3 regions of the Kitasatospora sp. NPDC058115 genome follow, and region 1 is predicted to be linked to each of the others. Evidence: riboswitches for the same ligand, from Rfam matches in the RefSeq annotation. Region 1 holds a riboswitch; each other region holds the start of a gene.
The links. A riboswitch is a leader RNA that binds a small molecule or an ion and turns the genes downstream of it on or off. The one in region 1 is predicted to bind cobalamin.
Positions count from the first base shown of each region.

Region 2: it holds a riboswitch for cobalamin, as region 1 does, so the genes downstream of both, ACFVVL_RS30315 (ribonucleoside-diphosphate reductase subunit alpha) here and metE (5-methyltetrahydropteroyltriglutamate--homocysteine S-methyltransferase) in region 1, are expected to answer to the same signal.
Region 3: it holds a riboswitch for cobalamin, as region 1 does, so the genes downstream of both, ACFVVL_RS31055 (ABC transporter substrate-binding protein) here and metE (5-methyltetrahydropteroyltriglutamate--homocysteine S-methyltransferase) in region 1, are expected to answer to the same signal.

Region 1 is NZ_JBHVTL010000010.1:154,028-157,294, reverse strand. Features, by position in the region: gene ACFVVL_RS13400 (GNAT family N-acetyltransferase) at 1-99, opposite strand, end outside; gene ACFVVL_RS13395 (cytochrome P450) at 173-1,414, opposite strand; cobalamin riboswitch at 1,642-1,878, shown strand; gene metE (5-methyltetrahydropteroyltriglutamate--homocysteine S-methyltransferase) at 2,024-3,267, shown strand, end outside.
Region 2 is NZ_JBHVTL010000034.1:44,153-47,419, forward strand. Features, by position in the region: gene ACFVVL_RS30315 (ribonucleoside-diphosphate reductase subunit alpha) at 1-1,548, opposite strand, end outside; cobalamin riboswitch at 1,729-1,869, opposite strand; gene ACFVVL_RS30320 (hypothetical protein) at 2,197-3,129, shown strand.
Region 3 is NZ_JBHVTL010000036.1:79,542-82,808, forward strand. Features, by position in the region: gene ACFVVL_RS31050 (FecCD family ABC transporter permease) at 1-457, opposite strand, end outside; gene ACFVVL_RS31055 (ABC transporter substrate-binding protein) at 454-1,398, opposite strand; cobalamin riboswitch at 1,520-1,725, opposite strand; gene ACFVVL_RS31060 (hypothetical protein) at 1,805-2,107, shown strand; gene ACFVVL_RS31065 (hypothetical protein) at 2,455-2,814, opposite strand.

The DNA.
Region 1 (3,267 bases):
GAGGTGGGCCATCAACTCCGGCGCGTTGAGGGCGGACAGCAGCGCCGCGTCCGCCTCGGACCAGGGCTCCAGGCGTACGGCGGTGACGTGATCGTCCATGGGCGTACGGTAGACGGCCCCACCGACAACCGCCCCACCGACAACCGCCTGCGGGGACGGGACGGGGCGGGGCCTAGCCGGCGGCCGGGCCGAGCCGGACCGGCAGGGACCGCAGGGCGTTCACGATGAACGACTCCTGCGGGAGCAGCCCCTCCGGCGGCAGCGCGAGTTCGACGTCGGGGAAGGCGCCGAACAGGGCGCTCAGCGCCTCCTCGGCCTCCATCGTGCCGAGCACCGCGCCCAGGCAGTAGTGCCGGCCGTGGCCGAAGGCCAGATGGGTCTTGTCGGACCGGGTGAGGTCGAACTCCTCCGGCCGGTCGGGGTGCAGGGCCGGATCCCGCCCGGCCGCGCCGAAGGCGAACAGGACCGGCTCGCCGGCCCGGATCAGCACGCCCTCGCCGAGGTCGATGTCCGCGGCGGCGAAGTACATCGGCAGGTGCATCACCGGCGCCTCCAGGCGCAGCGACTCCTCGATGGCGTCGCGCCAGGTCGCCGCGCCGGAGCGGATCAGCGCCAGCTGCCCGGGGTGCGAGAGCAGCAGCGCCACCGTGTGGTCGATGAGGTTGACGGTGGTCTCCGACCCGGCGCCGATCATCAGGATCAGGGTGGAGACCAGCTCCGACTCGCTGAGCCGGGACCCCTGGGCGTCACGGGTGGCGATCAGCTCGCTGGTCATGTCGTCGCCCGGCGCCGCCCGCTTGGTGGCGGCGAGGCGGGCCATGGCGGCGAACAGGTCGTCGAGGACGCCCTTGGCGTGCTCGGGGGTGGCGTCGGTCGCCAGGACGCCGTCCACCACCCGGCGCACCTCCGCCCGCTGCTCCTCGGGGACGCCGAACAGGTCGCAGATCAGCGTGGTCGGCAACGGGTAGGAGAGGCCGGTGTGCAGGTCGACGGTCGCGCCGGGCGCGGCGCCGCGCAGCGCGTCGACCAGGGCGGCGGCGATCGCCCGCACCCGGGGCCGCAGCGCCTCCACCCGGCGCGGGCCGAACGAGGGCGCGGTGAGGGTGCGCAGCCGGAGGTGGTCCGCGCCGTCGCTGGTGAACATCGACTCCACCGCGACCCAGCTGGCCAGCGGCCAGTCGGGGCCGACCCGGCCGTCGATCCAGTCGGGCCAGTGGTGGCGGGCGTTCTTGGCGAGCCGGGGGTCGGTGAGCAGCTTCCGGGCGACGTCGGCCCGGGTCACCGACCAGGCCAGGACGCGGCCGGGGAGCTCGACCCGGACGGCCGGGCCGTGGGAGCGCAGATGGGCGGCCTCGGTGTGCAGGGCGGTGCCGCGGGTGTCGAGGACGTGGGTGTAGGGGCAGCGGGGTTCCATGGGCCCTCCTGGAAGGGGAGCGGCGGTCGGAAACGGTCGGCCGATGGTGACCGTACGACCGACCGGGCGGCGGCGGAAGGGCGCTTGTCACCGTGCCGCGCGCCCGGGGGCGCCGCCCCCGAGGGCCGGGCACCACGCGTTCGCCCGTCCCGGCCGGCTCCGGACGCCCCGGACGCGGTACCGGGGGGGCGTCACGGAATTCCGTGACGGGGCCGCCGTCCTGCGTCTACGCTGACCGTGCAGCTGGTTCGCCCTGCCCGCCAGGCAGGCGCGTCGTAAGAGGGAACCCGGTGACGCCTTTCGACTGGCCAGTCCGGGACTGCCCCGCAGCGGTGAGCGGGAACGACCGCCGTCATACGCACTGGGCCCGAGCGGCCCGGGAAGCGACGGCCAGTAGGTGTCCGCCCTTTCGGGGGCGGGCGTGCCCGCGAGTCCGAAGACCTGCCCGCTGTCCGCGCGCGACCGATCGCGCGCGGCCATCCCGGTGACCTCGTGGGCGGGTCGGCGTGCACACGGAGCCGCGAACGCGCCTCCGTCCGGTACGTCATCCCTTCGCGCCCTCGTCCCGTCACCGGGCACCGAGGATCAAGACTCGCGAAGGAGAGTCCCTTGACAGCGAAGTCCGCAGCCGCGGCCACCCTGGCCACCGTCCACGGCTACCCCCGGCAGGGCCGGAACCGGGAGCTCAAGAAGGCGGTCGAGGGCTACTGGAAGGGCACCGTCACCGCCGACGCCCTGCACGCCACCGCCGCCCGACTGCGCCGGGAGAACTGGACGCAGCTCGCCGGGGCGGGCGTGCGCGAACTCCCCACCGGCGACTTCTCGCTCTACGACCACGTGCTCGACACCACCGTCGCCGTCGGCGCCGTCCCCGCCCGCCACCGGGCCGCCGTCGACGCCGACCCGCTCGACGGCTACTTCGCCATGGCGCGCGGCACCCAGGACGCCGCGCCGCTGGAGATGACCAAGTGGTTCGACACCAACTACCACTACCTCGTCCCCGAACTGGGGCCGGACACCGCCTTCACCGCCAACTCCGGCAAGGCGGTCGGCGAACTCGCCGAGGCGCTCGCCGCCGGCCACGAGGCCCGCCCGGTGCTGGTGGGCCCGGTCACCTACCTGCTGCTGGCCGAGCCCGCCCCCGGCGTCGCGGAGGACTTCCGGCCGCTCACCCTGCTGGACCGGCTGCTGCCCGTCTACGCCGAACTCCTCGCCGACCTGCACGCGGCCGGCGCGGACTGGGTGCAGCTGGACGAGCCCGCGCTCGTCCAGGACCGCACCCCGGCCGAACTGAACGCCGTCGCCCGCGCCTACCGCGAGCTCGGCGCCCGCACCGACCGGCCGAAGCTGCTGGTCGCGAGCTACTTCGACCGCCTCGGCGAGGCGCTTCCGGTGCTGGCCGCGGCGCCCGTGGAGGGGCTGGCACTGGACTTCACCGGGCCGGCCGCCGCCAATCTGGACGACCTCGCCGCCGTCGGCGGACTGCCCGGCAAGCGCCTGGTGGCGGGCGTCGTCGACGGCCGCAACATCTGGATCAACGACCTGGAGGCCTCGCTCGCCACCCTGGCCACCCTGCTCGGCCTGGCCGGCCACGTGGACGTGGCGCCGTCCTGCTCCCTGCTGCACGTGCCGGTCGACGCCACCGCCGAGCGGGACCTCGACCCGCAGCTCGCCCGCTGGCTCGCCTTCGCCCGGCAGAAGGCCGAGGAGACCGCGCTGCTCGCGCGCGGTCTGCGCGAGGGCACCGGCGCGATCGCCGCCGAACTCGCCGCCAACCGCGCCCACCTGGCCTCCCGGGCCGCCTCCCCGATCACCCGCGACCCCGCCGTGCGCGCCCGCACCGCCGCCGTCAC
Region 2 (3,267 bases), on a different contig from region 1:
CACGCCGAGGCCCACCGGCCGCCAGCGGGAGTTGGAGGCGCCGGCCTCGGGGGTCGGGTAGAAGTTGATGTCCACCACGCGGTCGAGGAAGGTGACGGCGGTGCGCACGGTGGCGTCCAGCCGCTCCCAGTCCATCGCGCCCAGCAGGTCGCCGGCCGACGCGCCGGCGGCGACGTGGGCGCCGAGGTTGACCGAGCCGAGGTTGCAGACGGCGGTCTCGGAGTCGTCGGTGACCTCCAGGATCTCCGTGCAGAGGTTGGAGGAGTGGACGGTGCGGCCCGGCAGCGCGGTCTGGTTGGCGGCGCGGTTGGAGGCGTCCTTGAAGGTCATCCAGCCGTTGCCGGTCTGCGCGAGGGTGCGCATCATCCGGGCGTAGAGGGTCTGCGCGGGGATGGTGCGCACGGCCTTGCCGGCCAGTTCGGCCTTGCGGTAGGCCTCGTCGAACTCCTCGCCCCACAGGTCGACCAGCTCGGGGACGTCGGCGGGGGAGAACAGCGACCAGTCGGCGTTGGCGTTGACCCGGCGCATGAACTCGTCCGGGATCCAGTGCGCCAGGTTCAGGTTGTGGGTGCGGCGCGCCTCCTCACCGGTGTTGTCGCGGAGCTCCAGGAACTCCTCGATGTCGGCATGCCAGGTCTCCAGGTAGACGCAGGCCGCGCCCTTGCGGCGGCCGCCCTGGTTGACGGCGGCGACCGAGGAGTCGAGGGTGCGCAGGAACGGCACGATGCCGTTGGACTTGCCGTTGGTGCCGCGGATCAGCGAGCCGCGCGAGCGGATCCGGGAGTAGGACAGGCCGATGCCGCCGGCGTGCTTGGACAGCCGGGCGATCTGCGCGTAGCGCGAGTAGATCGAGTCCAGGTTGTCCAGCGGGGAGTCCAGCAGGTAGCAGCTGGACATCTGGGGGTGGCGGGTGCCGGAGTTGAAGAGGGTCGGCGAGGAGGTCAGGTACTCCAGCCGGCTCATCAGGCGGTACAGCTCGGCGACCTCGGCGACCGACTGCTCGGTGTCGCCGACCGCCAGGCCACAGGCGACGCGGAGCAGGAAGTGCTGCGGGGTCTCGACGACCTTGCGGGTGATCGGGTGGCGCAGCAGGTAGCGGGACTGCACGGTGCGCAGGCCGAAGTACTCGAAGCGGTCGTCGCCCCGGGGGTCGACCAGGGCGTCCAGGGCGGCGGTGTGCTTGGCGACGAAGTCGGCGGTGGTGTCGCCGATCAGGCCCTCGGCGTGGCCGACCGCGATCGAGGTGGAGAACGAGACCACGCCCTGGCTCGCCGCCTCGTCCACGATCTCCAGCGCGAGCAGGCGGGCCGCGAGCTTGGAGTACTGCGGGTCCTCGGCGATCATCGACGCGGCGGCGTCGACGGCCAGCCCGCGCAGCTCGGCGAAGTCCGAGCCGGCGTGGCGGCCGCGGAGCGCGGCGGCGGCGACATGGCCGGGGTCGACCTGGGGGAGGTCGGTGCTGCGGTCGGTCAGGAGGCGCAGGAGCGCACCGCCGGGGTCGGAGACCGTCGGGTCGGCGGGGGCGGAGCTGGAACCCTGGGCGGGCAGGGTGGCTGAGGCAGCGGTGGTCAAGGCGCTCTCTCCTGGCGGCGGTCGACGGCGGTGGCTCGGGCCGGGCCGTTCGGGGCAGGGGAGATCGCCGTGCGGCCCGGAGGCGTCGCACGCGTGTCGTCCCCGGCCCGCCCGCGAGGCCCGGAAGGTGGTGCTGGTGCCATGGCCCCTGCGGGGAGGCGTCGGCACGCCGTCGGCAGGTACTCGGACTCGCGGCGCCCCTCGGGGGCGGCCGCACACCGCTGCGGGGCAGTCCCGGACTCGCACCGGGTTCCCCTGCGTCGACAGCAGGGACGAGCATACATCTAGTGGTGCTCGCTGGATGCGACACCACATGTTGTGCAGCGTGGCGTGTTGCTCCGATGACCGGTGGTACCGGGGAGGGGCCTTGGGGCGCCCGCGCGGGGTCCGTTGCGAAACGGATTGGTCACCGGGACGGTCCCTCGTCCGGTGCATGCCCTACGATCTCGGCACATGAGCGAGGGAACGGGCGCTCCGGGGGACTGGGCCGGTAGGGCCGTGCCGCCGGGGCAGGGTCAGCAGCCTGGTGTGCCGGGTCAGGTGCCGCAGCCGGGGCAGCCGCCGGTGCCGCCGCCCGGCGGGTTCGGGCCGCCTGCGACGCCGTACGTGCAACCGGGGGCGGGAGTGCCGCCGCAGGCCCAGCCGCCGGTGGCGCCGCACGTGCCGTCCGGCGCGGTGCCGTACCCGCAGCCGGGGCCCCCGCAGGGTGCCCAGCCGCCGCAGCCGCCGGCCGGACCGCAGCCGGGACCGCAGCCCGCGCCCCCGTTCGCCGGGTGGCCGCAGCAGGGTGCCCAGCCGCCGCAGCCGTCGCCCCCGAACGAGCCGGACTGGAACGCGATGGCGGACCGGCACGCCGACGAGTCGCGCCGCCGCAAGCGGCTGTGGATCGGCGCGGTGGTCGTCGCCGCCGTGCTGGTCGGCGGGATCGTCGGGGCCGGGGTGTGGATCAACGGCCGTGACAAGGGCGACGACCCGAAGCCGGCCGCGAGCGGGACCACCACCGGTACCCCGTCCGCCACGGCCACGCCCACCGAGCAGGCGGTGGCGGTGATCTCCGACGCCGCCACCGACAAGCTGCCGGTCGACGCGGCGACGCTGTTCCCCGATCAGACCCGGACCGTCGACGGCAAGGTGTGGACCCGTCAGGTGACCGGTTCGACCGCTCCCTGCTCCAAGGCCACCACCGGCGGACTCGGCCTCGCGCTCGGCGACGACACCTGCCGCTCGCTGGTCCGCGCGACCTACGTCAGCGGCGAGAGCGCCGTCACGGTCGGGGTGGCGGTCTTCGACAACAAGGCGGGCGCGGACCGGGCGATCGGCCGCCACGCGGGCCTGATCCAGGGTCTGTCCGGCACCGGTGTCCCGATGTTCTGCGTGACCGACAAGTCCGGCTGCACCGAGACCCACGCGTCGATCGGGCGCTTCGGCTACTTCACGGTGGCCGGTTCGCTGAAGCAGGGGACGGACCAGAGCGACCAGCTCGCGACGGCCGCCGCCGGCGCGCTGGCGGAGCGTACGAAGGACGTCCTGCTGGCCCGGGGATCCCACGCCGGCTGACCCCCGGCGGGGAGGGGACGGCCCGCGGAGGGCGGCCCGGGGCGGTCGGATAGGATGACCGCCCTCGGGGGAGGGATGCGTCCCCCCGTGGCCGCCCCGACGGGGAATCAGCGAGCAGGAGGTACCGCGCGGTGAGCG
Region 3 (3,267 bases), on a different contig from region 1:
CGACGGCCGCGAGCAGGGCACCGGCGAACGCGGCGATCGCCACCGCGCCGGTGCCCACGGCGCCGGACACGCCGACGCCGAGGACGATCACGGTGACCGCGCCGGCGGCGGCCCCGTCCGAGATCCCGAGCAGGAAGGGGTCGGCCAGGTCGTTGCCGGTCAGGGTCTGCAGCACGGCGCCGCAGACCGCGAGGCCGGCGCCGGTCGCGGCCGCTCCCAGCACCCGGGGCAGCCGCAACTGCCAGACGATCTGGTCGTCCAGCAGCGTCACGTGCGGGTCGCCCAGTCCGAGACGGCGCACCACGACCTCGAACACCGTCCGGACCGGCTCGTGCTGCGAGCCGACGGCCAGACCGAGGAGCATGGTGGCCAGGAGCAGGGCGGCGGCGACGGCCAGGGCCGCCACCGTGCGGCCCGGACCGGCGGGCCGCACGGCGGGGCGGGGTGCGGCGGTCATGAACCCGGGCGCAGCAGGCCCAGCCCGGCCGACACCCGGGCGGCGCCGTCGGCGAGCAGCACGCCGGGCGTCGACTCCGAGAACGGCACCACCACGAAGGCCTTGCGCTGCACGGCGGTGAGCCTGCTCAGCACCGGGTCGTTCTCCAGGTAGTCGATCTTGGACCGGGCGGTGTCCCAGTCGGCGTCCGCGAGCACGATGGCGTCCGGATCCGCGGCGACGACCTTCTCCCAGCTCACGCTCTGCCAGGCGCCGGGCAGGTCCGCGAAGACGTTGCGGGCGCCCACGGCGTCGAGCACCAGCTGCGGCCCGCCGTGGCCGGCGCCGACGTACGGCGCCTTGGTGTCCGAGTCGAACCACAGGACCTTCAGGTCCTTGCCCGCGGCCGTCGCCCTGAACCCGGCCAGCTGCTTCTCCTGCTCCCGCTGGATGGCGGCGGCCCGCTCCGGGACGCCGAACACCCTGGCGACGTCGTTCAGTTCGCCCCACATCGCCTGCCAGGTCGTCGGCGGCACCTGGCTCTTGTCCGTGCAGCCGAACGGGGACAGGTACGACGGCATGCCCTGGCCGCGCAGCTCCTCCCGGCTGCCCGCGACCTTCTCGGTGAACGCGCTGGAGTAGGAGGCGTAGAGGAAGTCGGGACGGGCCGCGAGGAGCTTCTCCTTCGTCGGGTAGTCCTCGGAGAGCACCGGAACGGAGTCGTAGGCCGCCTTCCACTTCTCCGGGACGGCGTTGTCGAGATAGGCGGTACCGGCCATCCGGGACTCCAGGCCGAGGGCCAGGGCGACCTCGGTGGCCCCCTGGTTGAGCGTCACCAGCCGCTCGGGCGGCGCGCCGACCGTCACGGTGGTCCCGCAGTTGACCAGGCTGACCGGCTCGGCACTTCCGCCCGTCGCCGTGGACGCGACGGGCGCGGGGGCGCCCGCGCAGGCACCGAGCACGCCGGTGAAAAGGACGGCCGCGACCGCCCGGCCGGCACGTACCCGACCTGCGGGGCGTGCGGAACGTATGGACACAAACGGGTACGGCAAAGCGCGGGGCACGTGTTCTCCAAAACCCTCGTGGAACATGTCGCGCCGTGGCCGGTCTCCTGGCTTCCGCATCGACGCACCGCAGCCGACCTTCCCGGGGGGCTCTTCGAGCCGTCCCAGTGGCCCTGACCGCTGGCGAAGCCGGTCAGCGAGGGCCGCGGTACTCCGCGGCAACAGTGGCGAGGGCCGCACCGGACTCGAACCGGTTTCCCGAACACCACGGCGATGGCAAGGTATCAGGCGTGGTCAGGTCGGTGCCGACCGGCTGCCCGAGGACACCGTCCTGGCGCCGGCCGCGCAGCGCCCCCACGCCCACGTGCCGAGCACCCCTCCGCGCGCCTTCGCGCTGCCGCTGCTGCGCGAGGCCGGCCTGACGCTCTCCACCGACCTGCACAACCGGGACGGCGTCAACACCCACCACGAGCCGCTCGCCCAGGCGGCGGACCTCGTCCTCGCCTCGACGACGGCCCTCGCGGATCCCGGGCGGACCATGCGCCGGATCGTCGAGCGCGGCCGGGCCCGGACGGTCGTCGCCTCGGCGGCCGGCGACGCCGTCGGCCGTGACGAACTCCTCGCCCGCGCCGCGGCACTCGACGCAGCGGACGGCGGAAGCCCATGACGGACGCAGCGCGCGGCCACGACGTGCGCGCCCTCGGCGGTGGCCGGTGCCGGGGGCCAGGGGAGGGTGGTGACGTCGCGGGCCGCGGTGCGGGCCGCACCCGCCGGGCGAGATCGTCGGCCGGGTCGTTGTCGTGGCAGCGCGGCGCGGTGTCCGTCGGGGGCGGGACGGTCGCGACCGCCGGCGGTGGGAGCAGGCGGACGGCTCCGTGAGGTGCCGTTGAGCGGCAGGGGTCCGCCCCTGGCCCGTTCACCGCCGGATGCGGATCGCCGAGGCCCGCCGAGCTCACCCGAACGGTGCGCCGGCGGGCCGAAGGCGACTTGGCGTCAGAAGAGGTTCCGCCCGGGTCACGTCACCGGCAGACAGACGGCGTAGACCATGTAGGAGCCGCTGGTGCCTGCCGAGTTGTTGAAGGACACCGTCCACATGTTCGCGGCGGACGGGTAGGACTCGTACAGCTGGGCCGTGAGGTTGTTGCCGCCGAGGGGCGTCCGCAGCCCACCGCCCGTGATGACGGTACCTGCCGGACAGGCCGTGGTTCCCGTGTTGAGTCCGGAGGTCAGGGTGTGGGTCGTCTGGATGATCTGGGTCGGCAGGGTCGGCCCCGCAGGTCCGGCAGGTCCGACGGGGCCGACCGGACCGGCGGGGCCGACCGGTCCGGCCGGTCCGACGGCTCCGGCAGGTCCGACCGGGCCGGCAGGTCCCACAGGTCCGGCAGGGCCCTGTGGTCCGGCGGGTCCTGCCGGTCCGGCCGGTCCCTGCGGTCCTGCCGGGCCCTGAGGTCCGGGAGGTCCCGGAGGGCCCGGCTTCCCGGACGAGCAGCTGTGCGGGCAGCCGCCCCCTCCCCGGTGGTCGGTCTCGTCACCGGCCTCCGCCTGGGGTGTCACGAATCCGGTCAGCAGTGTGGCGGCCAGCACCGACAGGGCGACGTTCCGCAGCAGGGTCAGGTGTTTCCGTCGCAATCCATCCTCCGTGAGTTCCTCGAATTCCGATCCCGTTCGTACACCGCACATGGCGGTGGCCGGGGCACAATACCCATGTGAACACGCCTGAGAAGGCCGCGCGAGCAAGGAGATCCCTTTGGGGATCCGACCGAACCCGAGAAGCTGACACGGTGTCCGATGGGTCCGGGGACGTCGTACCAGCGGCTCGCCGGCGGA